Regions from separate parts of the Lutispora sp. QWL-02 genome, predicted to be linked through region 2. Evidence: riboswitches for the same ligand, from Rfam matches in the RefSeq annotation. Region 2 holds a riboswitch; the other holds the start of a gene.
What was found. A riboswitch is a leader RNA that binds a small molecule or an ion and turns the genes downstream of it on or off. The one in region 2 is predicted to bind thiamine pyrophosphate.
Positions count from the first base shown of each region.

Region 1 (15,169 bases), 1.6 Mb from region 2:
ATACCGGAGGAAAATGGTAATGATGAAGAAGTTAATATTGATCTTACTGTTAGTGAGCATTATCGGTTTTACTCCTTTATACTGCTCTGCGGAAGAGGAAGGGAGCGATCCGCTTGGGATAGGTACGGAGGAACTAATGTAATATTTTAAACCTTGAAATTTATTGTAGCTTTATGATTCTATGATAAACGATTTTAACAAGGAAAGGACCAGCTAGTTAAAGTCAATAGTTTTTTTAAAAAAACTTTAGATTTTTGACTGAATAAAATTGGGGATAGCAAACAAGCCCAAATGAGAGCCGAACATTGACAATTTCATAGTGGTTAAACTTAATTTCCAGTAATTGAGGCTTCTAGGCTACTTTTTCAGTACCTAAGTATTGCCCCCGGTGTTGTTCAGGGGTTTTTAGCCCATAGGGCTTAGAATCCCTTAAAATAGCGAAAATGATATTAGAGACCTTGCGTATAACAGCTCCAAGGGCTACCTTCTTGGGCTTTGATTCTTTCTTTTTCTGGTAGTACTCATGGAGTACAGGATTAATGGCTTCACCATTCTTCTTAACCCGTATGGAAGCAAAGGCAATGTCATAAAGGACACCGTCCGATCCTGGTGCCTCGCTTTGACATTTTGTTTTCAGTGCCTTTAAACTTGCCCGATTCACTATGGTAAGCCAGGCAGCATCAAAGCTAGATAAATATGCAAACAAGGTTGTAAGAGTAGATGACAGCAAGATTAAGGAATTTACTGAAGCTTTGACCAAAGCAGTCAAAGGCGAGTCCGTAGGCGAAGTAGCTGCAGCTTCCTACGATTTAATTTTATACATCATTTTGAGGGAAGAAATATACAGGCGAATAAATTATAATAAGAAAGAGGGAAAACAATGAAAAAAAAGAGTATCGTAGTATCCATTCTTGTAATTGCATTGCTATTTTTAACTGGAATAACATGCTTAGCAACCACATACTATGTTTCAACAGGGACGCAAAGCCTTGATGTATATGGATATGGTTGTGATTTTAGTGGTACAGCTGGTGCTGAGATCGCCTCTAATGGTGCTTGGCCAGATGTGACTGGAGTAAAAGTAAGAATCATTGTGTACAAAAATGGTCTAAAAGATGTCGATACTTCCGCTACAGATACTACTTCACCATATTCGGTTACAAAAACCGGGTCATGTTCAAGCTCAACATACTCCAATGTTTGGAAACTCACAACCACACATTATGTAAAATGCGGAGCGGAATCCTATTACACAGCCTCTGGTGGATTTGAAGAAACCCAGTCAAATTAATATTAAGGGGGAAATTTTAATGTTAAGAATAAAAAAGATTATAGTAGCTGTAATGTTTACTATGATGTTGACATTAATATTTTTTAACTATACTAATGCAAATAGTCCGAAAAACGAGAAAATCATTCAAGAGGTAGAAAGGCGGCTTCAGTATGCTAATGATGATATCAAAGATACTTTTAAAATAGAAAAAATATCAGATAAATATGAGGAAATAAAGTACCTTGATGCAATAGATTTAGGGGGGGACATTGCAAGAGAAATTGATGAATTAGATCAAATGGCTCCCATTGGTTGCACAGAACCGTTATATTATATTAGTAGGGGAAATGACGAAGTATTTATTTTGTTTAAAGAGGCCGACGGAACCAACACGATGTTGGGAAGTAAAAAGGTTGAGGGCATTTGGAAGAGAGACGAAAGAAGAATAAAAGGAACAAGAATTTTAGAAATTAAGGCTGATTAACTCAAGACCATTTACAATTTATTCACTGTTCAAAAATGGACATTACGCCTTATTGCATCACTTTTTAGTGATGCATCCTTTTTTCTATATGCTAATCTAAATTGTTATATTCAACTTTGCCCAAATATGACAACAATAGGTTATGCTAAAATAAGAGAGAAAGGCTACCAGAATAGGGGGATCTAAGGATCATCATGTATAAAGGAGTGCGATAAACTTGTCAAATAAATTTTTTAGTCCCTATGAAATGATGTTAGGTCTTTTCATATTTGAGCCTATAATAGTGCTAATACATGAGTTAGGTCACGCTTTCTTTAATTTTATATTTGGCGGAAAGACTAAGAAAATAGTTATAGGGAAAGGCAAAAGATTGTTCAGCATAGGAATTCTTGAGATTCGGCGCTGGTATTTTTACTCTGGGCAATGTAGTGTGAAGAGCCCTGAAAATGATAGTAAGCCTCTAACAATAATCATGCTGTTAGGCGGCGTATTATTCCAATTGTTCACCGGTATTATATTGGTTCTGCTTGTTAAATTGGGAATAATAGAATATGGCAATTGGCTCGATGTGTTTTTAAACTTCTCTCTCTTTATGGCCGTGAGTGCAATTATACCTGTAACATATCCTGATAATACAAATAGTGATGGGAAGCAGATTTACCAGATAATAAAATATGGAACATCATGGTATTATGATGGTAAAGAAGAATTATGAAACAGCCAAAGATTTTTATATCTTCAAATATGATGATATATGTGTTTGGTTAAAATTCAGAAAGACAAAAATTTAATTGATCATTTTATATAAAATTAACCAGGGGGGCTAGTATGTATAAATATTTGCTTAGGCACAAGCTGTTGTTTGCGCTGAATATAATATTTACGATAGCAGATTCGGCAATTAATGTTGCTATGGCTCTGGTACTGAAGCTGATCGTTGATGCAGGCTCATCCGGAAGCATGAGGGATCTCAAGCATGCAGTCATATTCTTTTTGATATACATATTGATATCCATTACCGTCTGGATGGCAGCCAAGGTATTAAAGGCTTGTTTGCTGAAAAAATCCCTTGCAGATTTAAAGAATCAGATTTTTACCAAGATAATCTATCGCAATATTAATACATTCAATGAAGAAAACAGTGCAAAAAACATATCTCTGCTGACAAATGATATAAATATATTGGAACAGGACTATTATACTAATCTATTCGATCTATTCTCTAATCTGGTTGCTTTCATTATTGCCACCATAGCCATGATAAGGCTGAATATTTATGCGACGATATTTGTTTTTGCAATGGGATTAATTACAATAGGCATACCTATCATTTCCGGAAAGACATTGAGCAGATATAGAAATGCTTATTCTGAGGCTATAGGGCTATTTACAGTGAAGATAAAGGATATTTTTTCCGGGTTTGAGGTAGTGAAGGGATTTAATATTGAAAAAAGAATTTTGGAGGATTATAGGATATCAAATGAAGGAGCCGAGCTGTCAAAATACAGGTATAATGTATTTGCAGGGGCAATAGATTCCTTAGCCACAGCATGTGGATTTATAATTTTTCTGGGCACCATGAGTATAAACGCATATTTCGTAATAAATGGCAAGATGACCATTGGCTTGATGCTTGCCATAACACAATTGATGAACAATATAGTAAATCCTCTTGTAAGCTTGTCTTCCAGGCTTAATAAGTTAAAATCCGTAAAGCTTATTGAAGATAAAATAAATGATATTTTGCTCAAACATGATGAGATCGATGAAGGAATCAGCAAGAAGACCTTTGATGACAGGCTGCGCTTTTATGATGTTTCTTTTTCCTATGACGGTGAAAAGGCCGTGTTAAAGGATGTGAATTTTACCATTAAAAAAGGCAGGAAGTATGCAATAGTGGGGAACAGCGGAGGCGGGAAATCCACTATATTGAAATTGCTTCTCAGATACTATGAAAACCACTCAGGGAATATATTTATTGATGGAATAGATAATAGAAGCATAAAAGCTGAAGACTTATATAGATTAGTGAGCATAATACATCAAAACATATATATGTTTGATAGCAGTATAAGAGACAACCTCACATTATTTGAAGATTACAGCGATGAAGCCATAGAAAATGCAATAGATCTGTCAGGGCTGAGAGCGCTTATCAAAAGCTTAAGCGATGGAATCAATAGCTCTGTAGGAGAAAACGGCTGCAATCTGTCCGGCGGGGAAAAGCAGAGAATAGCCATTGCAAGAGCCATAATAAAGAATACACCCATACTTGTAATTGATGAAGCCACATCATCTCTGGACAATGAAACCTCATACAACATAGAAAATTCCATATTAAATATACCTGAGCTCACATGCCTTGTGGTCACACATAAACTGAATGAAGAGATATTGAAAAAGTATGACAGCATATTTGTTTTAAAAGACGGAGCTTTGATAGAACAAGGCACCTTCGATGAGCTTATGGGAAGAAGAGCTTTCTTTTACAATCTATATAATGTTGCTAAGAACGGCAATTGAAGGAGACTTCATTCAGCGTTGAGCAACTTTTATAATATTTTGTTCCATGAGAATATTAATAAAGCGAACATCAGTATAAATTTAAAATTGTATCAGGAACTAAAAGGGGATGTTGCCCAATGAACTTATTCATTACGCAACAACCCCCTTTAATTTTATGAGGCTTTTTTTTGGTCGAATACTTTAGACTTTCTTTACAAATATTCATTGTTTTTTTACTTTTATTATTTAGAATAAAGGCAGGAAAATAAAAAGAGGGTGAGATATTGAAAAAAACAGTTGCATTAATACTTGTGTTGATCATAGCTTCTTTATCTGCAGCATACAGCCCGTTAAACAGAATGGCAGGCGTATCCGGTGATCTGGTATCTTCGGAACCCAAAGGGGAGAAACAGGAGCTTACTATTCTGTACAAACCGTGGATGGAGGCAGACATAGTCCCCCAAATTATTAAGCCTTATGCGAAACAGTTTGAGGAGCGGTTTGGAGTAAAAGTCAATTTCGTGGCTCCATCCGGATCGGACGATGATTCTGACAAAGCCTTTGCCGCTATGATGTATGCAAAGGAAGGGCCTGAGCTCATATATTATGATAGGAAATTTTTCCTGTTTGAGCAATTGACCGGGCAAGGGGCATTGGTAAATTTGAAAGGAAAGGCTGCCAATATAGATAAAATGTATAACTCTTTGCAAAAGGATGAGATGTATTATGTACCTGTCGGAATTCACTATAGCGCTATCGTGCTGAACAAAGAAAAGCTGGATGAAATAGGAGTAAAAGAAATACCTCTTGATTGGACCAGTAAGGACTACTGTGACATTTGGCTCAGATGGATATCTAAGTCGCCAAGATTTTTCACACGGTATGAATATTGGGAAACTGCCGAGATGCACATTTGGGATTTGGACTGTTATGACAGAGGAAATAACAGGGCCAGAATCAACACTCCAGAAATGAAGAAGGCCATCCGTGACTTGCGAAATGAGATATTTTCGGGCGAGTATAAACTAGATAAAAATTATACATATGAGAATTTCTATAATGCTTTTCGTGAATCTCAATCAGAAGAAGCGCAGAGAGATTCAGAAATTATTAGATCGGAAGAATACAAGCGTGATTGTCTTAATAGAGAATATGAAGGTAGAAGTCGCACAAATTTGCTCAGGGCATCGGAGATTTATAACAGTATGCTAAAAGGCTCGGTGGTCCTCCCTAAGGAGGCGGATAGAGCAGCGAAGCTGAAATCCTTTGGATTTGCGGTGAATAAAAACGGTAAAAATCTTGAGCTGGCATATGAATTTATAAACGGTATTTTGAGCGATGAAATTCAAATGGCAATGATAAGTGCAGATGAATTGTATAATATAAGTTATTTTTATCCGGTAAACCGAGATATTGAAAAAGATATTAAAAATCTGGAGATAGAGACTGAAGTTGATAGCAAGGCAATAGAAGTAAGGGATTATGCTTTAGAACAATTAAAAAGCGGTAAGCTGGTATTGGATGCCTACTATTATGGTGATGGCAGGGAGTCTGTATATGAAGGGGTAAGACGTTTTATTATTGAAGCCGTATTTGCCGATAAGCCTTACTCAGATGAGCAATTGACACAGCTGCTCCAAAAGATTGAGAATGATATAAATCTATGGCTGAATGAGTAGGGGTATTATATAAAATAGAGGGAAATGGAACAATTTGTGGAATACATGCAAATAAATCCTTTTTTTGGAGGAGAGATTAGCATGAACATACTTGTTGTTGATGACGAGAGATTGATTGTAAAGGGTCTCAAACACAGCTTGGAGCAAAATGGCTTTAAGGTATTTGCTGCATATGACGGTAAAGAAGCTCTTGAAGTTATAAACCGTGAAGCGGTAGAACTCATTTTGCTTGATATCATGCTGCCGGAAATCGACGGTATGACATTGTGCAAAATGATAAGGCAGCATAGCGATGTACCTATAATCATGCTGACAGCCAAAGATGATTATATAGATAAAATTTTGGGGCTTGAGCTTGGTGCAGATGATTATGTGACAAAGCCTTTTCATAAAAGGGAATTGATTGCCCGCATCAATGCGGTATACAGAAGATACGGAAGCCACAAGGGCAATTATGAGACCATTGAAACCTCTGGCCTAAGGCTTAATATTTCAAACAGGACAGTATATAAGGGAGATGAGGAAATAAGCCTCACAGCCAAAGAATTTGATTTATTAAGTATACTTGTAAGAAAGCCCGGCAGAGTTTTTACCAGAGAAATGCTATTTGAGACAATATGGAATGAATATGCCTGCGATACGAGGACTGTTGATGTACATATAAGCAACCTACGGGAGAAGATTGAGCACGATCCCTCCAAGCCTGAATTGATAAAAACTAAATGGGGTGTGGGGTATTTCTTCAGAAAGGATATTCAGTAATGTTTAGAAAGATAAGTATGAGAATGGCTTTTGCGTATGGAGCAATAATTGTGCTCACTATATTTATAATTGATGCGGTATTGATTTTCAGCTATCAGGAAAGGCAGCTCAGCAAAAATATCAAAAGCCAGGTTGAGTATGGAAATTTTATTGCGGACATAGTCAAGGAACATTTGAGTGATGTGGGAACACTCAACAGTACTTTGCAAGGCTACACCAAAAATGTTGAGGGGCGGGTCCTCATCATGGATAAAAAAGGTTATGTTTTAGCTGATAAATATGCTGAGTATTTTGGCAAAACATTGAAAAACAGCGTTATTGATAGGGCTATAAAGGATAAATCCAGTCAGGCAGGTTATGCCAGGCAGGATGACCATCATATAATGCTGGTTGCAGTGCCGATAAAGGACAGCAGAGGCCTATTGGGGCTGGTGCTCCTTTCTGCAGATATGGACTCTATAATAAAGGATATATCCGAACTAAAGATACAAGTCATATCTATATCTCTTCTAGCCTGTATCGCGGCTGTCATACTCGCATGGAAGCTGGGGTGCAAGATCACAAAGCCGCTTGAAATTTTAACCTCTGCTTCTGAGTCTATAAGAGGCGGGAAATTGGATATACAGGTTGATATAAAAGAAAATGATGAGATAGGGGAGCTTGCAGATGCCTTTAATCGCATGAGCCAGGAGATATACAAAACAGATATAAGCAGAAGGCGCTTCTTAAGCGATGTATCCCACGAATTGAATACACCCCTGACCGCTATCAAAACCCTTGTTGAGTCACTCATAGACGGTGACGATGATATCTATGTATATAAAGAATATCTGAACGATATCAACTGCGAGATAGACAGGCTTTCGACTTTGGTGAAATCTCTCCTGACATCAACCAAGCTTGACCAGTCCGAGATTTTCAAGGAAAATGTTTGCATATATGACGAGGCCCAGTTTCTCAGCCGCTTATTCGGCCCGCGTCTTATGCAAAGGAAGATGATCTTAAAAAATAACTGTGATAAGAGACTTATGATTTCTGCTGATGTTTCCATGCTGAGAGAGCTTTTGACAAACCTTATTGACAACAGCATTAAATATGGCAGGGAAGGCGGAAAGATAGAAATTTCTGCAGGCTCTATAGATGGCAAAAAATTGCTTAAAATTAAGGATGATGGAATAGGAATTCCTGATAAGGATCTGCCTTATATATTTGATTTTTTATACCGGGTCGATAAATCCAGAGGCAGAGGGATAGAGGGAAGCGGTTTCGGCTTGTTCATAGTGAAGAAAATTGCGGAAAGGCATGGCTGGGATATTCTTGTTAAAAGCCATGTAGAGGGCGGTACTGAGTTTACTATTATGATCGGGGATTAATCAGATGAATAGGGTGATCGCATGATATTTATGGTGTTTCTTAGCATACTGGGTTTTTTTCTGCTTTATGTGCTCCCTTTTCTGTGGGGAATAAAATATTCTCTGAGCAGGAGCGGCTTTGACAATACCTTTGTGGGATTACAAAACTATATAGAGGTAGTGAAAAGCGATACCTTCAGATTAGCTGTTAAAAATACTGTGACCTTTATGGGCATTGCCATTCCCCTCATCATGCTTGTATCCTTCATATTGGCGCTGGCTATTTATGAGCTTAAGCCTCCCAAGTTTGTATACCTCTTCATTTTGCTCCCTATTGCTGTGCCCTCGACTTCAGTATCAGGCTTTTTTCGCAAGCTCATGGGAACCGGGGCAGGAAATTTGATGGATTCGGATTATGCCATGCTGGTAGTCATCATGATATTTATATGGAAAAACACGGGCTACAATCTGATCATCTATCTGGCAGGGCTTCTGCAGATTGATCCGTCCCTCATCGAAGCATCGCAAATTGACGGGGCCAGCTATCTTCAGAGGCTCATACATATATTTATGCCTTTGTGCACCCCTTCCGCCGTCTTCGTAGGCATCGTATCTGTCATCAATTCTTTCAAGGTTTTCAGAGATGTATATATACTGCAGGGCAAATATCCCAACCCTCAGATCTATATGCTGCAGCACTATATGAACAACAAATTCAAGTCTCTGGAATATGAAAAGCTTACGGCGGCGGCATATATTTTTGCTGCAATCATTTTTATTTTTGCTCTTTTGCTGTTCTATAAGGATAGAAAATATGGGAAAAAAGTAGGAGAGAGATAATATGAGGAGAGTCTTGCTTTTGTTATTGATAATAGCGTCCTTGCTGTATATTTTCCCTATTGCTCACGCTTTTTTTAATTCCTTCATGAGTCAGGCTCAGATAAATACCACCGCTATAGAGCTTATAGCGGAGCAGTTTAATCTTCAGCAGTATTATACTCTTGCCCTTTACAAGGGTGAGTATTTTAAATTCTTTTTAAACTCACTGAAGCTGACAAGCATAATCATAGCCGGACAGATTGGAGTAGGCATTTTTGCGGCTTTTGCTCTTGCAAAGATGAAATTCAGAGGGAGCCGGATACTCTTTGCCATATATGTTTTGGCTTTGCTTTTGCCATTTCAGGTTACGCTGGTTCCTAATTATCTCATATTTGATGCATCGGAAAGACTTCTTCATGTCACTATTTTGGATACCCATCTTGCAATCTTGCTGCCGGGCATTTTTTCTTCCTTTGGAGTATATCTCTTGAGGCAGTTTATAAGAGGAATACCTGACGAAATAATTGAAGCGGCCAGGATGGATGGCGCAGGATATGGAAGGATTTTATTCAAAATAGTTTTCCCCATGATCAAGCCGGCGATTTTTGCCTTGGCCGTATTGGTATTCATAGATAGCTGGAATATGCTTGAGCAGGCTGTCATCTTCCTGAGCTCACCCGAAAAGTTACCTCTATCAGTGTTTTTAGAGACGATTTATTACAATGACTATAGCGTATTCTATGCGGGAGCGGTCCTTTATATTGTCCCTGCACTGTTGATTTTGATTAAAGGAGAAAAATATCTGCGGCAGGGCCTTTCCATAGGAGGTCTGAAGAATGAAAAATAAAGCTGTGAAATTAGCAAAAAAAATTATTATAGGTTTCTTTGCCTTGGTATTTATTATGGGCTTTTTCTCCAAATCCATCATCAATTTATTTCTGCCTAAAGTCCGAGTTGCGGCGGCTGTTGCCGCACCTGTCGAGAGAAACCTTGATATAGAAGGCACAGTGGAAGCTCGAGACAGCGTAAAGATAAGATTGGGAGGAAATATTATTGTAGAAGAGTATTATGTAAAGCCCGGAGACGTAATACTTGCCGGATATCCCCTATTTAAGATCAATACACGCTTCGGAATAAAAAATTCAGATCCCGATACCGACAGCCTTAAATCAGAGCTCAAAAGAGAAGAATTAGGGCTTCAAAGCCTCAAGCAGAAAAGCTTTAAGCTTGAAGAGCTGGATATTTCAGCTATGGAGGCAGGACTGCAAGAAAGCGAAGATGATTTTGCAAAGAGGGAAAAGCTTTATGAAGCAGGCGCCATAGCGGCAGTCGAATTGGATGGCATCAAAAATAGAATCCGGGAACAACGATTGGACTTAGAAAAGGCCGGGCTGGAGTTGGAAGAGAAGAGGAAGGATAATGAAAATGATATTATTAATTCAAGGATTAGAATAGAGGAATTGGAGAGGAATATCGCCGCCATTGAGAAAAAGGGAGCTTTTTATTCTAAGGCGGATAAGGACGGGATATGTTATTCGGATGTAAATGGTATTATGCTCTTTACTAATTTATCCGATGCTATACTGCCTCAAGACACTATAATAGCCGAAATAGCACAGCTTGATAATGAAAAGGGTTTAATATTCACAGCACAAGCTAATGAGCGGGATTATGACATTGTCAAAACTGCCGGGATAATTCAATTAACATCCGATTACAGCAATTCTGCATATAAGGTGAGGATTACTGATATCAGCCAAATAGTAAATCAAGAAATGCTAAGCATAAGAGGGGTTTTTGAGGAGGGAACGGATCAGGGGCTGAAAATAGGACAAAAGATGAAGGGCAAGATAAAGTCCATGTATTCGGATAAAGGACTCACGATACCAAAATCCGCTATTATTCCGGATGAAAGATTTATGGAGGGGCAAACGGGAACCGTATATATACTGGAAGAAAGGGACGGCATACTGGGCAAGGAGAATTTATCAAAAGCAGTAAAGGTTAAAATATTGGCAGTCGGGGATTCAAAAGCAATTGTATCGGGACTTGGGGGCTTTGATTATCCCAGGGTCATAACCAATTTATCATATAAAATAAGCGATGGGGCCAAGGTGTTCTTATGGCAATGAAGAAAGCTTATGTAATCTTAGCGATGATAGCTCTGTTGGCCCTTTTTTCTTATACTTATTTACTGAATCAATATAATCATAATACAGTGGAATTCTACTATAATGGTATGCTTATGCAGGATAATTTTGAGAGAATAAGGAGTTATAATAAGGGCAGCATTGCAGTTGCTGATTTTATAATGCCTTATCAGGGCAATAAGCTTATTATGACTACAGGTCTGGATTTTCTTACTGAAGCAATATCAATGGATAAAGGTGGATTTATATCCGATATCAGCAGAAGGGAGGCCGCTATAGGGGACAGGGCAGCAGATAAATATTTCAAAAATGGAGATGTAATAGGCAAATATATGGACATTTACGGCAAATCCTATGAAATAAAGGGAGTGATTAAAAACAGCAATGAGATTTATATATCCTATGACTCAGGCCTGGAGGAGTTGAACTGGGGGAAAAAGGTCATAAAGTATAATCTAAATGATGATGCCCAATTCTATCTTGAGATCAATAAAATCCGGGGGCAGCTTAATGCTTTGGGCTTAGACATATATGATGTTGTTATCATCAAGGAAATCATCTATAAATATATGAATATGCTGATACTTATAGGGATATCTGTTTTAACTTGTTTTGGCATAAGATTCTTCAGGCATTTTGTTAAGCAGATCAAGATCCTTTTAGATGTGTACATGGAGAGTAAGAACACAGCAGAGCTTCGTGATTTTTTGATGTCCCATGTTAGAGATATTCTGCGTATTATAGGATGGTTACCGGTTATATCGGCTGTCGGTCTTGGAATTTACGCATTAGTCACTGATTTATATATACCGCCGGCTATGATGCCGGAAAATCTATTTTCACCTTCCAGCTATATCAGAGTGATGATGTTCTATTATGATAAATTTTTACTGCATATTGAAAATGGTGTAAGCGGTATTCTGTTAGAAGCATATATGCTGGATTCAATTTTTATATTAGGATTCTTGCTGCTGTTTTCATTAGGCTGGAAAATCAAATCTCCATGTGATAAAATCTTTGTAAAAGCAGTGTGATATGACGATATTACATATATAAAAAAGCATCAATAATCACACTGCTTTAAGCTTTTGAATGAATATGTTATTATGATGCTATACTGGAAGAAGCATGATCTTATTCTTTTTTCTCAGTAGAAAGAGGCGTTTATATGAAGCGTTATATTAAAAAATTCTTTATATATTTTTTATTCTCCATAACTATCTCCGGATTGTGTTTTTTTATATACTTAAAAACTTATAAACCCAAGATTAAGCCGATTAATTCTATAGAACCGGTAATTGATTCTGCCGATCAAGAGCTTGACACAGAGCTGGGACCATTAGAAATGGCAGTAAAAAACAGCAATAATATAAACTTTATTCTATTGGGCATAGAGAATGAACCGAGAAGTGATGTTATTGTATTTTTAAGTTTTGATCCGGATGATAAAAAAATATCTATGATTTCTATTCCCAGAGATACATATTATTATGAAAAAGGATATGAGAAGGGTGATCAAAGAAAATTAAACGCAGTATTTGGAAGAAGCGGTGCACTTGGTACGGCTGATGCTATAGGAGAAATACTTGCAGGAGTTCCCATACATCATTATATATGCATGAAATATCAAACTGTAGCAGATATAGTTGATATATTAGGTGGAGTGGAGATTGATATTCCATTTCATATGGACTATATAGACCCTTCGGATAATCCTCCTCTGATTATCGATATTCCAAAGGGCAGACAGAAGCTTAATGGGGAGCAGGCTTTAAAATTCCTAAGATGGAGGCAGAATAACGATAAGAAAATAGGATATCCGGATGGTGATCTTGGGAGAATCCGGGCTCAGCAGAAATTTATTAAGGAAGCAATTAAAAAGTCATTAAATTCAAGCCTTCCAACGGTTATAGAGAAAGTATTCAGTGATGTAGGAACAAATATGACACAAATTGAGGCCCTTTCTTATTGTGTCAAAGCCATGGAAATTAAAGTGGATGATATCGCTTTGCTATTACTGCCAGGTATGCCGGAGTATCAAAAAATCGATGATGTCAGGTGGTCATATTATTTTTATGATAAAGATAAAGTAAGAGATATGATGCTGGGCATATACGGAGTGGAAATACAGAAGCCTTGACACCTATACCGATAAGTAGTATATTGTATTTGAATTTAATATGATAATGTCCGCTAGGGGAGCTTATGCTGAGAGCGTGGTTTATGCCACTGACCCTTAGAACCTGTGTAGTTAATCCTAACGAAGGGAAGCGGTTTCGGTTAAGTAGATTTACGCCGCCGCAACGCTTGTTGCGGCTATTTATTTTTGACCGTCTCCTCCGAGGACATATCAAAAGGGGGTTATTTTTATGAATTATTTTACCCAAATATTTAGCGAGCTTAAAGAGCTTAAAGGAGTCACAATTCTGATACTCCTGGTTCTTGTAGGGCTTTCACTATTTTTGGCATACTCATCAAAGAATAAAAAAACTAATACTAAAATTCTTGTATATGGCGGCCTTTGCATAGCTATGTCCTTTGTATTATCCTATATAAAGCTGTATCATTGGCCACAGGGGGGGTCAATCACTCCGGGCAGTATGCTGCCCATATTTATATTCGCTTTTATTTTCGGCCCCAGGGCAGGCTTGATTGCCGGTATAGCTTATGGCTTTTTGCAGTTTATTCAAGGCCCTTATATAATGCATTGGACTCAGGTGCTTTTGGATTATCCCATAGCCTTTGGAGTGATGGGATTGGCAGGGCTGAACAGAAAATATTTGCCTATAAGCGTACTTATCGGAGGATTCAGCAGATTTATGGCTCATTTCATATCAGGATTTGTCTTTTTCGGTTCCTTTGCACCGGAAGGCATGAATCCCATATGGTATTCATTTACCGTAAACCTTCCGCTGATGGGTACGGAAACAGCAATCTGCGTTGCAATAGCATTGATACCGCAATTCAAAGCCGCTATAGAAAAACTCAAGAAAAATGCACTATCCTAGAGAGCCTCAGGGCTCTCTTTTTTATACCTAAAATTCTTTGGTATTCCGAATAAGTCTGATATAATGGAAACATATAAGTAAGTATATTATTCGAGAGGTTTTTATTGTCATCCTGAGGGTTTAACCCGAAGGATCTTGGACCTATAAGAAATACCTAAGATTCTTCGCTGGCGTTCAGAATGACATGCGGTGCATGAAATAATGTACGAAATGTATATCAGTTTGGGGGCTTAGTACTGTGAAAGATAAATCAAAATATTTATTATTGCTGGCGTCCTTTGCTTTAATTGCTGCGGGTATTTATAGGGGAGAAGTGGTTGAGGTGCTCAAAAAAGCTATAAATATCTGTTTGGAGTGTATAGGAATTGGCTAATATTAAAAGAAGGATAATACAGATAGCTTCTACAATTTTAGGCAATGGATATTTTGAAGGCTATGCAAAAGGGACCATATACAGGGGAAAGCTGAAGTCAGTCTGTTTCCCCGGGCTGAATTGCTACTCTTGCCCCGGAGCATATACCTCTTGCCCCATAGGTTCGCTCCAGTCTGTAGCTGCGGGGCTCAAACACCAGGTATCCCTGTATGTCATAGGCTTTCTCATGCTTATCGGTACGATAGGCGGAAGATTTGTCTGCGGCTGGTTGTGTCCCTTTGGATTCTTTCAGGAGCTTCTGTATAAGATACCTGCTAAGAAGCTAAAGCTGCCTAAACTGCTAAATTCCTTAAAGTATTTTTTCCTCATAGTGTTGGTTTTGTTGTTGCCGGCACTATTTACTAATGAAGTAGGGATTGGACTTCCCTATTTTTGCAAATATGTTTGTCCGGCAGGAACATTGGAGGCGGGCATACCTCTGACTATAAAAAATGCGGCTTTACGGGGAGCCATAGGTATCATGTATTATTGGAAGCTTATTCTTCTGGGGGTTACCATCATTTTATCCATACTGATATCAAGGCCCTTTTGCAGAGCTGTATGCCCATTGGGAGCTATATACTCCTTGTTTAACAGTGTAAGCTTTTATAAAATGAATGTTGATGCAAGCAAATGTACAAGATGTGATATATGCAATAAAAACTGCCCTGTAGATATTAAAATTTATGAAAATGCCAACAGCCCGGAATGTGTAAGATGCGGAA
Region 1 is NZ_CM177762.1:3,358,581-3,373,749, reverse strand. Features, by position in the region: gene AC4HCY_RS15900 (hypothetical protein) at 20-142, shown strand; partial or broken gene AC4HCY_RS15895 (transposase) at 353-659, opposite strand; gene AC4HCY_RS15890 (hypothetical protein) at 663-884, shown strand; gene AC4HCY_RS15885 (hypothetical protein) at 881-1,291, shown strand; gene AC4HCY_RS15880 (hypothetical protein) at 1,311-1,757, shown strand; gene AC4HCY_RS15875 (M50 family metallopeptidase) at 1,975-2,472, shown strand; gene AC4HCY_RS15870 (ABC transporter ATP-binding protein) at 2,586-4,280, shown strand; gene AC4HCY_RS15865 (extracellular solute-binding protein) at 4,547-5,941, shown strand; gene AC4HCY_RS15860 (response regulator) at 6,017-6,703, shown strand; gene AC4HCY_RS15855 (sensor histidine kinase) at 6,703-8,076, shown strand; gene AC4HCY_RS15850 (carbohydrate ABC transporter permease) at 8,098-8,895, shown strand; gene AC4HCY_RS15845 (carbohydrate ABC transporter permease) at 8,897-9,721, shown strand; gene AC4HCY_RS15840 (efflux RND transporter periplasmic adaptor subunit) at 9,711-11,006, shown strand; gene AC4HCY_RS15835 (ABC transporter permease) at 10,997-12,058, shown strand; gene AC4HCY_RS15830 (LCP family protein) at 12,193-13,164, shown strand; TPP riboswitch at 13,210-13,310, shown strand; gene thiT (energy-coupled thiamine transporter ThiT) at 13,394-14,032, shown strand; gene AC4HCY_RS15820 (CD1871A family CXXC motif-containing protein) at 14,271-14,405, shown strand; gene AC4HCY_RS15815 (4Fe-4S binding protein) at 14,398-15,169, shown strand, end outside.
Region 1: linked by a shared signal. The riboswitch ahead of thiT (energy-coupled thiamine transporter ThiT) and the one ahead of AC4HCY_RS08075 (TatD family hydrolase) in region 2 are both predicted to bind thiamine pyrophosphate.

Region 2 (15,169 bases):
TTTTGAATTTGTATGTACATCATCCAATTCCAGTAAATGACCCATCATTGCATTAAGGAAAATTCCGGTAAGCAGACCTGCCTTTCTGTTTTGCCCCCAGCAGGTCACAGCCTGACTTTCTCCCCCAATATAATAATAAGTGTTTGCAATATTTTTTATGAGTTCATTATTAGCTGCTCCCAGAGCAGCTCCTATAGAGTCGAGTATACAAAGCTTAGCAGCCCCCGGTACCGTTTTGGGTATATTATCCAGGTCCAGATGATTAATAAACTTTGCCAGCTTTCTCAATTCGCTCATGTTTAACTCCCTCCAATATTACAAATTTTCTTACTTTTCACTGCTTTAATTATATAATCGTCAAACAATATATACCAATGCCTATATTTCTATATCCCATATAGCTTTTTTCTATATGCTATTCAAAAGAAAAAACCATGTTTTTGCAACATGGTTTTTTCTATGTATATGTATATGTTATTTGTATAAACCGGGTATTATTTCATTACATATTCTGATAAGCTCAACAGCTGCCTTAGAAAGCGGAATATCTTTTGAATAGCATACTACTAACTCCCAATATGGATCGAATTCATCTTCAATGAAATAGTATTTTGGTAAATAATCCTGACTGAAAACGGAGCAATAGCTATGAGGAACAAGAGTAAATCCTAAATTTTCACTTACAAGGCGTGTAGCAGTGTGTATGCTTTTTGTTATGTATTTGATTTTGGGTTTAATGTTTGCCTTTGAAAGTACGGCATTTGCTACCTGCCTTGTACGCTGCTCAGGATGTGTAAGAATATATTTTTTATTGCTTGTAAGACCTATATCCATATATCGATAACCGCTTTGATCTTTTACATAGCTTTTCTTATTAATTGGGTCATCCGGAGGCACTGCAAGGAGAAAGCGCTCTTTTGTAATTACCTTATAGTCAATAGCATTTGTAACCAATGGAGTATGAAGTATCGCCAAGTCTACTGAGCCTTTAATTATTTCATTCTCAATATCCAAAGATACGCCTTCCACAATTGAAATCTCAATATCAGGATATAAGGCAGAAAAAGCTGACAAAATTTTTGGAAGTGCAAAAGAGCCCAAATAAGTAGTTGTCCCTATAGTCAGTTTTCCAACCTTCATGTCATTGAGATAGGAAAATTTAGTGTCCAAATCCTTACAAATTCGAAGAATGCTATTAGCACTTTCCATGTAGTATTCGCCTGCTGTAGTAAGCTTTAAACCTTCTTGAGTCCGCTTAAACAACTCAACACCCAAATCTCTTTCTATTTTCTGAATACATCGGCTTAAAGAGGGTTGGGCAATAAAAAGCTTTTCTGCTGCTTTAGATATATTCCCCATTTCTGCTACTGTTTTTATATAAACCAGTTCTCTTATTGTCATAGCAAATCTCCCTCACACTTATTTATGCTCTGATATGTAATTGAAACATTTATCAAAATAGTGTAATATTATTGCATGATTTCAGATTTTTTCAATCTTCTACTATTAGTTTAAGATTTATTACGGTTTAAGTCAACACCAGAGGTTTATATCAGCAACATAGTTTAACGGCTATCGTTTTAAGTGTAGGTGTTCAGTAAAGTGAAATAAATTGGTTGCGGACACCAAAAAGTAACAGTAATTAACAGTAAAGCAATAACAAAAGGACTGATCATTGAAAATTAAAAAAGGTGCAGTTGATAGGAAGAGTTTACCATTGTAAAATGGCAGAGCTTAGCTAAACATAGGAGTAAAGGATTAAATTTCCTATGGATTAAGCGGCATTTTTCTGGTAATCTATACTCTCAAGGACTTCAGCTATGGCTTTTGCATGTTGGGTCATGCATACCAAGGCAGTCCTCACGAAGAAGTTTTTTGTACCCCGGAATAAAGGGGACTTTAATCCGTTATTGAGGACCGTATCGCCGATTACAGATTCGATGCGTGCTCTTCTTGAGTATAGGTCTTTCCAGAGTTGCGAGCCTCTAGGGACTTGTGTAAACCAGCGGATGTCATCTTCAATGTGAGTATAGACTGTCTTGCCATAGTTGGAATCACAACAAGGTTTATCACACTTAAGCTTCTTAGCTAATTTCTTTGATGCTTTCAAAGGGCATCGCCACTTGTATCTACGCTTCTTTCTATCAATTCCCCAGTAATAGTAAACATGACCGGCAGAACAAACAGGTAACCCGTATTTATTCTCTTGTGTAGGAGTTTGCGAGTTTCTTGGGTTGATCGCGATAATCGGCTTACCACCCAGCAAAGAGATCCACCAGTAAATGTAGTATGCATCATAGCCTGAATCCAGGATGACATGGTTAAAATCCACTTTCATATCGTGATAAAGGTACATTAAAAGATGTGAAGCTACTTTGGAATCATGGACATCGGCTCCTGCAACAAAAAAAGTAAGCGGTAAACATTTGGATTGATTATCAACTATAGGGGTTGCTGCAAAATGTAGTCCATAGCCTATTAAATATCGGTCAAGGTTATGGTCATATCCTTTGGTGGCTTCTGGGTCTTTACACATAGAACATTTAAAAGGCTTAATGCTATTGCTGGAGCACCTACAGTACTTTTCCGGAACATACTTCTGCTTACAGAAAGTCTTGACCTTGCAACCATCAAAAATCACTTTATCATGGGGATCAATAATACCAAGCGCAATGGATTTATTGACGAATACAAGTTCAAATATCTTCTTAAGCAACGTACCCTGAGTCATGATATCATTTATGTCAAAATCCTCTCCAAACAGGTTAGACATAAACCAAGAGAAATAGGCTTTTGAGGGCGTTTTCTCAGGGGTAAATCCGGATAGGTAAGCATACCGGGGTGTATCTTTTAGTTCTTTGACCCATTTGTTAATGGATGTAAAACCTGCAAGATACATCACTAATAGTGACCTTAAAGCATCTTGAGGAAGATAATTTGCGATACGTCCCCATGGATTGCTGGAGTAAAAACGTTTACAAAGGTCATAGACACAAGAAAGATCAATATGTGAAAGAATTTTTGCAATACTATCAGTTTGTTTAACGTTCTGATAGAGATTTAATCTATAAGCTAAATGGCTTTGATTTGGTGGTAACAAATGACCTCATCCCCCTTCCTAAACCCCTATTTTAGCAGGTTTGGAGCATGTGAGGTGAAGTTACTTGTTTCCAGTTACTATAAATCAAGTAAAATCAATGGGTTCAGCTTTGCTGAACACCGACTTTTAAGTCATAAAGAGGTGTATATAATAAATGTCAAATTTATTTCTGACCCTGCTAGTTGGACTTGCCTTTGGCTATGTTTTCATGAAGCTAAAGGTTCCTGGAGGCATGATGGTAGGAGCAATACTTGGCGTGGCAGCTTTAAATATTTCTTTTGGCATTTCATACATGCCGTCCTATGCCAAGTATGCAGCTCAAATTTTGGCAGGCGCATTCATCGGTTGCTCTATAGAAAAAAGTGACATAGAACGATTAAGGAATCTTGTAAAGCCTTCATTCGTCCTCCTTCTCGGAATGCTTACATTAAATATCACTCTGGGATTTTTGATTTATTTGGTCAGCCCTTTGGACCTGTTAACCTCTTTGATGAGCTGCATACCCGGAGGTATGAGCGATATCCCAATCATAAGCGCAGATATGGGCGCAGATGCTCCAAAGGTTGCCCTGCTGCAGTTTACCCGCATGGTAGCAGGAATAGGACTATTTCCTACCTTAATAACAATAATCGGTCATCGTAACGGCTTAAAAAATAATACTGATGAGCAGGACAAGCATGTTTCCCCTTTGAGGCCCGCAAAATCTAATAATCCGACTGCAATTGTATTTATACAAACTATAACAGTAGCTGCAGCAGGAGGAATTATTGGGAAGTTGCTGAAAATTCCCGCAGGGATATTGCTCTTTTCTATGATTGGAGTAATATGTCTAAAATTACTTTTCAATAAAGCCTATATGCCTTTTTGGGCAAAAAGGCTTGCACAAGCCCTGTCAGGATCTTATATTGGTTGCAGCATAGGCTTTAAAGACGTACTGGAAATGAGATATCTGATCCTCCCTGCAATTCTTGTAGTTTTGGGTTACTTTGCTGCTTGCTGTATTCTGGGTAAAATACTAAGCAAGCATTTCGGAATGTCACTGAAAGAAGCTATGCTTGTAGCAACACCGGCCGGCGCATCAGATATGGCACTGATATCCTCAGATTTGGGGGTGCAAAGCACAGACCTTATGGTTCTGCAGATTATACGCATGATAGTTGTTGTGTCATTATTTCCTCAGATTATCTACTTTATTGTTACATTTATCGCATAGATAATATTTTTTTGGAGGGAGTAAATTGCTTGAGGAACGTTCTTTGCCAAATATAAACCAAGTAGAAACATTGATTAAAAGCTGTGGTCTGTCCATAAATTACAGCGTTGATTATACTATGGGTATATTTTATGATGACGAACTTGTAGCAACCGGTTCTCTTTATGAAGATATGATACAGATGGTGGCAATATCTCCATATTACCAGAGAAATGACTTATCAGCTATTGTTATCACACATCTGGTGAATTATGCTTTTAATAAAGGAATAACAAATCTTCACCTTTTTACTAACCCCGATAAAGTAGGCATGTTTTTACCTATGGGCTTTAATACAGTTGCAATTGCAAAGCCCTATGCCGCCTTAATGGAATGGGGCAAACCGGGAATTGCTGAATACTGCAATATCCTCAAAGCTCAAGCAGGAGATATCAACGGAAGTGCTTCAGCAATAGTTATGAATTGCAATCCCTTTACCCTCGGCCACCGCTATTTAATTGAAACTGCAGCTTCAGAGAACTCTAAGGTATATGTTATGGTTGTACAGGAAAACCTTTCTGTATTCCCCTTCGATGTGCGTTACAAACTCATCCGTGAAGGAACATCTTATTTGCCAAATGTTACCGTAATACCTGGCGGAAGATATGTGGTTTCCTCTTTAACCTTTCCGTCTTATTTTACAAAGGATACGGAACTCGCCCATGCCCATTGTGCTGTTGATGTGGAAATATTCTTAAAGCATATTGCACCGGCGCTTGGTATTACAAGACGTTATGTAGGTACGGAACCTTATTCCCCTGTCACCGAAATATATAATGAAACAATGAAAAAACGCCTTATTCCTGCAGGAATAGAGTTAGTGGAACTGGCTAGAATAGAGAAATCAGGTGCTGCAATCAGTGCATCCCGAGTTCGACAGTTATTGGCACAGGGTAATTTGGAGGCGGTAAAAGAGTTGGTACCGGAAATCACTTTTAATTATCTCATTAGCGAGGCTGCAAAGCCGGTTTTAAGCAAAATAAGGAAGGGATAATTCATATATATTTATATGATGCCTTTCAATACCTTTTGCAGCGTTATAACATGTTTAATAATTAACTTGAAAAGTTTTACCATTTAACTAATAATATTGATAAGTATATACGTATAGGGGGAAATATTATTAATGGCAAAAATAAAAATTACTGAAACTGTATTAAGGGATGGACATCAATCGCTGATTGCTACAAGAATGAGAACTGATGAAATGCTGCCTATTTTAGAAGTAATGGATAATGTAGGTTACCATTCTCTGGAGATGTGGGGAGGCGCAACTTTTGATGCTTGTCTGAGGTTTTTGAATGAAGACCCCTGGGAAAGATTGAGGAAAATAAAAGCTAAATTAAGCAATACCAAACTTCAAATGCTTTTAAGAGGCCAAAACATTTTAGGATACAAAAACTATCCTGATGATGTTTTAGTTGAGTTTATAAAGCGATCTCTAGGAAACGGAATAGATATCATAAGAGTATTTGACGCATTGAATGATTTGCGGAATATTGAAAAGGCTATTGAGACAACCAAAAAATATGGTGGACATGCGCAAGGTACTGTGGTTTATACAATAAGTCCGGTGCATAACATTGATTTGTATATTTCACTTGCAAGAAAAATTCAGGATATGGGAGCGGATTCACTGTGCATTAAAGATATGTCAGGCATACTGACTCCATATGTTTCCTATGATTTGGTCAAGGAGCTCAAACGGCATATAGATATTCCTATCCAGCTGCATAGCCATTATACAAGCGGTATGGCTTCTATGGCATATATGAAGGCTATAGAGGCGGGCGCAGATATAATTGATACTGCTATCTCACCCTTTGGTTTAGGAACCTCTCAGCCTGCTACCGAGCCTATAGTGGCGGCATTGAAAAACACAGAATTTGATACAGGATTAGACCTTGGAAAGCTGAGTGAAATAGCAGAATATTTTAAGACGATCAAAGAAAAATATATAGCTGATGGGATCTTAAATCCTAATGTATTCAATGTAGATACAAGAGTGCTGTCTTATCAGATACCAGGTGGCATGATGAGCAATTTGCTGTCCCAGCTCGCATCTCAAAACGCAAGCAATAAATTTGAAGATGTATTGGTTGAATTGCCTCGTGTAAGAGAAGATTTGGGATATCCTCCGCTAGTAACACCTACCAGCCAAATGGTAGGAACCCAAGCTGTATTTAATGTGGTTCTTGGAGAAAGATATAAGATGATACCGTCAGAGATAAAGGCTTATGTAAAAGGCCAGTATGGCAAGCCTGTAGTTCCGATCTCCGAAGAAATCAAAAATAAAATCATAGGCGATGAGGAAGTAATCACGGTGAGGCCGGCTGACTTGCTGCCTCCTCAATTGGAGAATTATAAAGAAGAAATCAAAGAATTTTATGAGCAGGAAGAAGATGTCCTAACATATGCTCTATTCCCTCAAGTTGCATTAAAATTCTTCAGCCTAAGAAAAGCTGAGAAATACAGGATCGACGAAACCCTTGTCAACAAACAAGATATGACTCATCCCGTATAACAATAAGCCCCTGCCTGCAGGGGCTTAGCATTTGTCATGAAGAAATATCTTTATATTTTCTCCATTGCAAATTTTGACTACTTCATGTATTCATGCTTCATTCTTTTGCCATGGTATATATTCATATGATACTTGTCAATACCTTTTATCAGTGCTATAATCATAGTTGAAATTTAATACATAGTGCTGGGGGTGCCATACGGCTGAGAGAAGTTCTATACTTTAACCCTTTGAACCTGATGCGGGTAAAACCGACGGAGGAAAGCCATTAAAATATATGGATGGACGCCTTAAGCACTGTTGCAATACAGTGCTTTTTTATTTGGAGGTAATCATGTATGTCGATGCTCACAACCATATAGACTTCTATGGAGAAAAAATAGAGCAGGCTTTGAACATAATAAAGAAAGATGAGATATTAACCCTTGCCTGCTCTCAGGATGAAAAAAGCTATCTTTATGCCAAAGAAATTGCCCTCCAGACCCCCTTGATAGTGCCCTGCTTCGGGATTCATCCCTGGACAGCCCATGAAAATCATAGGGATCTGGATCTCTATGAAAGATATATCGAAGAAACTTCCATGATAGGCGAGATCGGCTTAGATTTCCACTGGGTACCGGAAAAAGAAAAATATCCTCATCAGGTAAAAGTCCTTAAATATTTTTTTCAGAAGGCAAAAACCTATGATAAAATTACCAATTTGCATACCAAAGGAGCGGAAGAAGAAATATTGAGCCTGATAAAAAAGTATAGCTTGAGGACTCCCCTAATACATTGGTATAGCGGACCTTTTCATGTGCTCAAAGAGCTTCTGGACTATGGCTGCTATTTTACTATAAGTGTAGACATAGGCTATTCTGAGACTGCAAGGAGAATTGTTGAGTACCTGCCTATGAATAGGATTCTGACAGAAACTGACGGTCCCACGGCTCTTCAATGGGTCAATGGAGATTATGGTTATCCCAACTATGTAATAGCTGTTTTAGAAGAAATATCAAAGATAAAAAAACTGCCAATAGAAGAGGCAAAAACGGCTATTTCTGATAATTTTAATAGCCTGTTAAAAATTGAAAGTAGGTGTTCTTGTGAAAAATATCAATCTTAGTCTTCAAATAATTCCCTGCGTTCCGGAAGAAAGGATATATCCGGTGGTGGACAAAGTCATAGCGTATATAGCTTCCACAGGGATTAAATACGAGGTGGAGCCTATGGAAACCACCATGGAAGGGGATTTGGATCATCTATTGGAAATCGTGAAAAAAGCTCAAGAGATTTGTGTAAAGGAAGGATGCAGCAGGGTTTTATCTCAAATAAAGATTGACTATAAAGCAGAAGGAGTAACCATGGATGAAAAAATCCACAAATATAGATAACAGGTTGTATCCAGTAGCAAGCATGATAATAATGACTCTGCTATGGCAAATAATAGTGGACTTTTATGATGTGCCGAATTATATACTGCCTTCTCCTGCAGATATTATGGCTGCTTTGGTAAGGGATCGCAGCCTCATACTTTCCCATACAAAGATCACCCTATACGAATCCTTCGTGGGATTTGGGTTTTCCATAGCATTATCCTTTATACTGGCTATTATCATGGACAGCTTTGAAGTAATAAAAAAGGCCTTATACCCTATATTGGTGATATCCCAGACCATACCGACAATAGCCATTGCACCGCTTTTCATAATATGGTTCGGCTTCGGGACATTACCGAAAATTGTTGTAGTGATCATGGTCTGCCTGTTTCCCATAGTGATAAGCCTGGTAGACGGCTTAGAGAAAATAGACAGGGACTTCCTCAGATTGTTTGAAGCTATGAAAGCCACAAAGCTCCAGACCTTTTTCCACCTCAAGCTGCCTTATGCATTGATAAACCTGTTTTCCGGCTTAAAAATTGCGGCCACCTATATGATAATGTCTGCAGTCGTGGGAGAATGGCTGGGCGGTGACAAGGGCATCGGGGTCTATATGGTAAGGGCAAAGAATGCATATGCCTTAGACAAAGTATTTGCCTCTATTTTAGTGATAGTGCTTTTGAGCATCATCACAATTTACATCATCGGCTTCATAGGCAGGAAGCTTATTCATTGGAAATAGAATAAAACGTAAAAACATGATAGGAGGAATATAAAGAAATGAAAAAAATACGAATTTTAGCATTGATAGTGATTTTAATATTCAGCATATCTTTGGTTTCAGGCTGTTCAACACAAAACACCGCTGAGAATACAAAGGAAAAGCCGGAGCCTATAAAGGTGATCCTGGACTGGACTCCTAATACAAATCACACCGGCCTTTATGCGGCATTAGAAAACGGATATTATGAGGAAGAAGGCCTGAAGGTAGAAATAATCCAGCCTACGGAAGGCACCTCTACGACTTTAGTAGCCGTAGGGCAAGGCGACTTTGCCGTAACATATCAGGAGGATGTGACCTATGCCCTGACAAGCAAGGATCCCCTGCCGGTCAAAGCCATTGCGGCCATCATCCAGAATAATACCTCCGGCTTTGCTTCACCTAAAAGCAAAAATATAGAGACTGTCAAAGACTTTGAGGGAAAGGCCTATGGAGGCTGGGGCTCCCCTTCCGAGGAAGCGGTCTTAAAAGCGGTGATGATGAAAAACAATGCGGATTATTCGAAGGTAAAAAATATAACTCTGGGCAATGATGATTTTTTTGCCGCTACCCAAAAGGAAATAGATTTTGTATGGATATTTGAAGCCTGGACGGGTATGGAAGCGAAAGTAAGAGGGGTTGAGCTCAACTATATCCCCGTCAAGGATTTAGACCCGGCATTGAATTACTATACTCCTATTTTGATCACAAATACCAAAACCATAAAGGAAAACCCGGATAAGGTGAGAAGGTTTTTAAAAGCCACGGAGAAGGGCTATAGATATGCTATAGAGAAGCCTGAAGAAAGCGGCAAGATATTATTGAAATATGCTCCGGAATTGGAAGAAGAATTAGTGATTGAAAGTCAAAAATTTTTAGCTGGTGAATATACCAAGGGCGCTCCGAAATGGGGTGTGATGAAGGAAGAGATCTGGAGGAATTATGCAGAATTCTTGTTCCAAAACGGGTTGATAGAAAAGGAGCTAAACGTTGAAGATGCATATACCAATGAATTCCTACCCGAATAATGAGGATCTTTCGCTTATCTCGGCTAAAAGCATAAAAAAAAGCTTTGGCGAGATAGAGGTTCTCAGAGACATTTCCATAAAAGTAAATACAGGTGAGCTCGTATCTCTGTTAGGGCCCAGCGGCTGCGGCAAAACCACCATATTCAATATCATCACAGGGCTTGTCCGTGAGGATGAGGGTAAAATAACCATCAGGGGAACCATAGGATATATGCAGCAAAAGGATCTGCTGCTGCCCTGGAAGACTATAATGGACAATGTAGCTCTGCCTCTGATATTAAAAGGGGTCGGCAAAAGCACATGGGAGGCTAAGGTAAAAAAATACCTCCCGGTTGTAGGCTTGGAAGGATATGAGAATAACTATCCTTCTCAGCTCTCAGGGGGCATGAGACAAAGGGCAAGCTTTTTGAGAACCTTCATGGCCTCTGAAGATATCATGCTTTTAGATGAGCCATTTGCATCTTTGGACTCCATTACAAAAGGAAATATGCAAAAATGGCTGCTGGAAATGAAAAATAAGCTGAATAATACCATACTCCTGATAACCCATGACATAGATGAGGCTATATTCCTTTCGGACAAAATATATGTATTGTCACAAAAGCCTTCTACAATAAAAAAAGAAATATCTGTGGATTTCTGCAAGGAAGATAAATTAAAAAGGCTTTTATCTCCCCAATCGCTTTTATTGAAGCAGGAAATACTGGGTTTGCTGGGATAAGCAATAGCATCCATGTATATACTATACGTGGCTATACATGGATGCTATTCCTATGATTATTAGAATTTTTCTTTATGCACTTTGTTATACAGCAAAGCATTTTCATCATGGGGTGCTTTCTCTTCATCCGGATATCCGATCGCAATCATGCATTCCACCTTGGCGCTTTCGGGCATACCCAATATATCCTTTATGTAGGACTCAGAAGTTGTGTCCTCATCGTATTGTCTTCCTCTCACCTGTACCCAGCAAGTTCCAAGTCCCAATGAATGAGCAGTGAGCTGCATGATAACGGCTGCTATGGAAGCATCCTCAATCCATACGTCATATGGCTCTCCGTCAATGGCTGCAACGATTGCCAGAGGAGCTTCCGCCAAAAGCTGAGAACCTCTATCCCTGCATTTTGACAGTTTCTCAAGCTTTTCCCCATCCTCTACGGCAATAAATTCCCATGATTTCCTGCCGTTGGACGAAGGTGACATCAGCGCGCCCTTCAATATGGCCTCAAGCTTTTCTTTTTCGACCTTTCTCTTCTGGTATTTTCTTATACTTCTCCTTGTTTTAAGCAAATCCAACATATGATATGATCACCTCTAATAGTTTTCTTTAAATATATTATATATCATTATCGAAGATTTTAAAATTCCCTATTCTTATAGAACCAGACCGACAGCATAAAGGATATGAGCAAAAATATCGATATTGAAGCTATGAAAATCGCGGCTATAGCGGCATCGCTCCTGGAACTGAAAAAGTTTACCATGCTTTGAAGCCATGCAGCATCTTGATTCTTCCGCAAGTAATCCGATATAAATGAAATACCGAAGAAGAACAAGAAAAATACTACAAAGTTGACCACCCTAAGCTTCATATACCCGTATTTAAAAAATATGGGAAACCATATTCCCGTCATCAAACTGACGCTGATCAAACCGCCTATAAAGATTTCCAATGATAAAGGATAAACCTTGAGAGGAATTTGTGCCATAATTATAATACTAGTCGACACCATATATATAATCGTGCCCATAGCAAGATAAACAATAACCGACAGGTACTTGGCGGCTACAATGCGGCTTCTTTTGACCGGCAGGCTGTTTAGCATAACATCCGATTTATTTTTATCTTCATAAGCGCAGGAAGTCATAGCAAGCATATAGGTAAAAGCCATTAATCCTGCCGAGAACATGGAAGACCCCATTCCCTGAAAGGCAACTAATACAAATGCCATATAGGCAAGGCTGAATATCATCTGCTTCTTTTGTATCAACATATCTTTTACTATAAGATTATACATTCTGACACCTCCTGGTATAATAAAGCATAATATCTTCAAGGTTAGGCTTTTCAATAATAAGCCTGTCACCATAGATTTTCTTCACATTCTTTTTATCGCTTACCAGGGCTTCAAAGCCAAACTGATTCTCCCTGATGCTTATAAAGTCCTTTCTGCTGTTATTATTCAACAATTCCTTGCTTCCTTTTACCAGCCCGTAATTATTCAATAGGTCATCCTTCTCCGTGCTCAATATGATTTCTCCCTTATCGATAAGCGTGACATAGTCTGCAATCTTATCAAGATCAGAAGTGATGTGAGTAGAGAAAAATACCGCCTTATTCTCATCTTGTATTGTTTCAGCAAGTATGTCCAAAAGCTCGCTTCTCACCAAAGGGTCCAACCCGGAGGTAGGTTCATCCATGACCAGCAAATCTGCTTTATGGGATAGGGCTATCGCCAGGGAAAACTTCATTTTCATGCCTTTGGACAGATCCTTTATTTTCTTTTTTGGCGGAAGTTCAAAATCTTTGATGTATTTTTGAAAGGCCTTTTCGTCCCAGGTTTCATAAAAAGGGGCCACTACCCATTTCATCTCTGAAATCGTCAATTCCTCATAAAAATGGTTTTCATCGAATACAAATCCGATCCTATTTTTTATTTCTTTCTCATGCTTTAGATGATCCATGCCGAAAATTTTAATTTCACCGGCATCCTTTTTGAGCAGGTTCATCATGAGTTTTATAGTAGTCGTTTTACCGGCCCCGTTTGGCCCGATAAATCCCATGATATATCCTTTTTCCATGATGATATCTATACCCTTGAGGCTGAAATCCTTAAAATCCTTTCTAAGTCCTCTTATTTCCAGAATAGGTGCCATAGTTCAATCCTCCTCATACAACAATTTTAGCATTTCCTGGAGCTCTCCATATGATATATCTATTGTCCTGGCAGCCGATACAGCCTCTGCCAGCTTTTCTTCCACAATCCGTATTCTTGCCTCTCTTAGAAGTTCTTTATTTTGCGCCCCTACAAAAGAACCTTTGCCAGGGACACTAACAATATAACCTTCTCTTTCTAATTCTTCATAGGCTCTTTTTGTAGTAATAACACTTATCTGAAGTTCCTTGGCCAAATTTCTTATAGATGGTAACAGCTCAGCTTCCGCTAATTCTCCATTTATAATAAAACTTTTTATTTGCTCGGCAATCTGATCATAAATAGGTTTATCTGACGAATTTGATATTATAATATTAATTATCCACACCTCCAATAAAGCCTATACTGTATATATAGTATATATACAGTATAGGCTTTATATTCTTTCTTGTCAATATGATTAAAACAAAAATATATACCAAACAATGTAGTTTCTTAATATTTATTGCATGCTTTAAACCAGTATTATATAATTAATAAAAATTCACATTAAGAGGTATTAATATGGCAATAAGAATATCTGATTTATTATGTATAGATTTGCTTAAGGGTGCAAAAATTGTCGCAGGCAAAAATGGACTGGATAACGAAATAAAGCGTGTAGCATTTAATGACTGCCCTTTGGACTTAGATGTAAACAGTAAAATAATAAGAAGCGGCGATTTATATATCAATAGCCTATATATTGTTAAAGACAATAAGGAGCAGCTGATTAATTTCTTCAAGTTTTACATTGAGAATAGAAGTGCAGGTATATTCATAATCGATGAATATTTCAAAGAATTTCCGCAAGAAGTCATTACAATGGCGAATACTCATAATTACCCAATAATCTTGATTGACAATAGCACACCCTATGCAGAAATAATTAATGCAGCAATTGGAATGATTCTATTCGATCAATATGATACCATAGCTGAAATGAAGATAAACAATATATTAGATCCTTATATAACCCCTGAAGAAATGGTAAAAGTTATTGAATATTTTAATATTGATTTTAAAAAACATTATTCCGCTGCTTTTATAAAAATTAACGATGGATTTTTAAAAAAAGATAGGCTTATACGAAATGAATTGGAAAACATCTATAATATTGACTCATATAAATATAGAAACGGGTTGCTTGCATTCTTCAGTTACGATGATTCAAAAAAGTATTCTGTCCTTATTTCTCAGATTTCTAGCCTGATAAACAAGCATAGTAATAGTTATAATATAGGTATAAGCAACTCTTTCAGTGATATTATGGATTTTAATCATTGTATAAATCAATGTATATGTGCATGCTATTTATGTGAAACAACTGATAAAAGCATTATATATTATAATACATTAAATATATATAAAATATTGTACCCTATTAAAGAAAAACTCTTTCTAAAAGAGTATATGGAAGAGATACTTAAACCTCTGGAAGAGTATGATAAAGTTCATAAATTAGACTTGATAAAAACAGTTGAAGCTTATATTAATAATGATGGCAATTACAAAAACACCGGTCTTGAAATTGCACAGCACGAAAATACAGTAAGATATAGAATATCAGCAGCAAAAAAAATACTTGATTTAGAAAATAATCACCTAAGCTTTATTGAACAAATTTCTATTGCGTTTAAAATCAAAAAAATATTAGACAAAAAAAGAGGGTTTAAAGCCATTTAAACCCTTGTCCTTTCATAAATTCTTTATATCCTTGCATGCTCAGGAATCCTTCTTCCTCAAGATAATAGCATCCAAACCAGTACTGATAAGTAGAAACAATCCCTTTTTCAAGTATATATTGCTTGCATTTTTCAGCATACTCTTCGCCATGATATGCCTTTGCAGTGTTATATATTTTTTCTACAAGCTTCTCAGCAGCCTTTATCTTTTGATTTCCGTCCTTTTTCTTATATGCTTCCATCAACACGTCTATATCGATATCCTTATATTCCTCTTCATGCACAAGTATGCTTTTATCATATTTCAGAGAAGTTTTTGGAATGCTTGTAGGGTATCCTATGGTAACCATTATCACAGGACAAACATATTGAGGAATATTCAAAAGCTTAGCTACTTCATCCACTGTATTTATTATATTGCCTATATATACCGTTTTTAATCCATAAGCTTCTGCAGCCAGGCATAAAGTTTGGGCACTGATCGCCGCATCAATAATCCCCATCCAAAAATTCATAAAGGTATCTGTTTCGATGCAAGGCGAAGGTT
Region 2 is NZ_CM177762.1:1,753,286-1,768,454, reverse strand. Features, by position in the region: gene AC4HCY_RS08105 (MmgE/PrpD family protein) at 1-297, opposite strand, end outside; gene AC4HCY_RS08100 (LysR family transcriptional regulator) at 475-1,401, opposite strand; gene AC4HCY_RS08095 (transposase) at 1,775-3,100, opposite strand; gene AC4HCY_RS08090 (AbrB family transcriptional regulator) at 3,255-4,313, shown strand; gene citC ([citrate (pro-3S)-lyase] ligase) at 4,339-5,346, shown strand; gene AC4HCY_RS08080 (oxaloacetate decarboxylase subunit alpha) at 5,479-6,876, shown strand; TPP riboswitch at 7,055-7,156, shown strand; gene AC4HCY_RS08075 (TatD family hydrolase) at 7,211-7,981, shown strand; gene AC4HCY_RS08070 (thiamine-binding protein) at 7,962-8,249, shown strand; gene AC4HCY_RS08065 (ABC transporter permease) at 8,224-8,976, shown strand; gene AC4HCY_RS08060 (ABC transporter substrate-binding protein) at 9,015-10,022, shown strand; gene AC4HCY_RS08055 (ABC transporter ATP-binding protein) at 9,991-10,743, shown strand; gene AC4HCY_RS08050 (nitroreductase family protein) at 10,803-11,321, opposite strand; gene AC4HCY_RS08045 (ABC-2 transporter permease) at 11,381-12,040, opposite strand; gene AC4HCY_RS08040 (ABC transporter ATP-binding protein) at 12,033-12,899, opposite strand; gene AC4HCY_RS08035 (GntR family transcriptional regulator) at 12,903-13,277, opposite strand; gene AC4HCY_RS08030 (PucR family transcriptional regulator) at 13,463-14,623, shown strand; gene AC4HCY_RS08025 (nitroreductase family protein) at 14,610-15,169, opposite strand, start outside.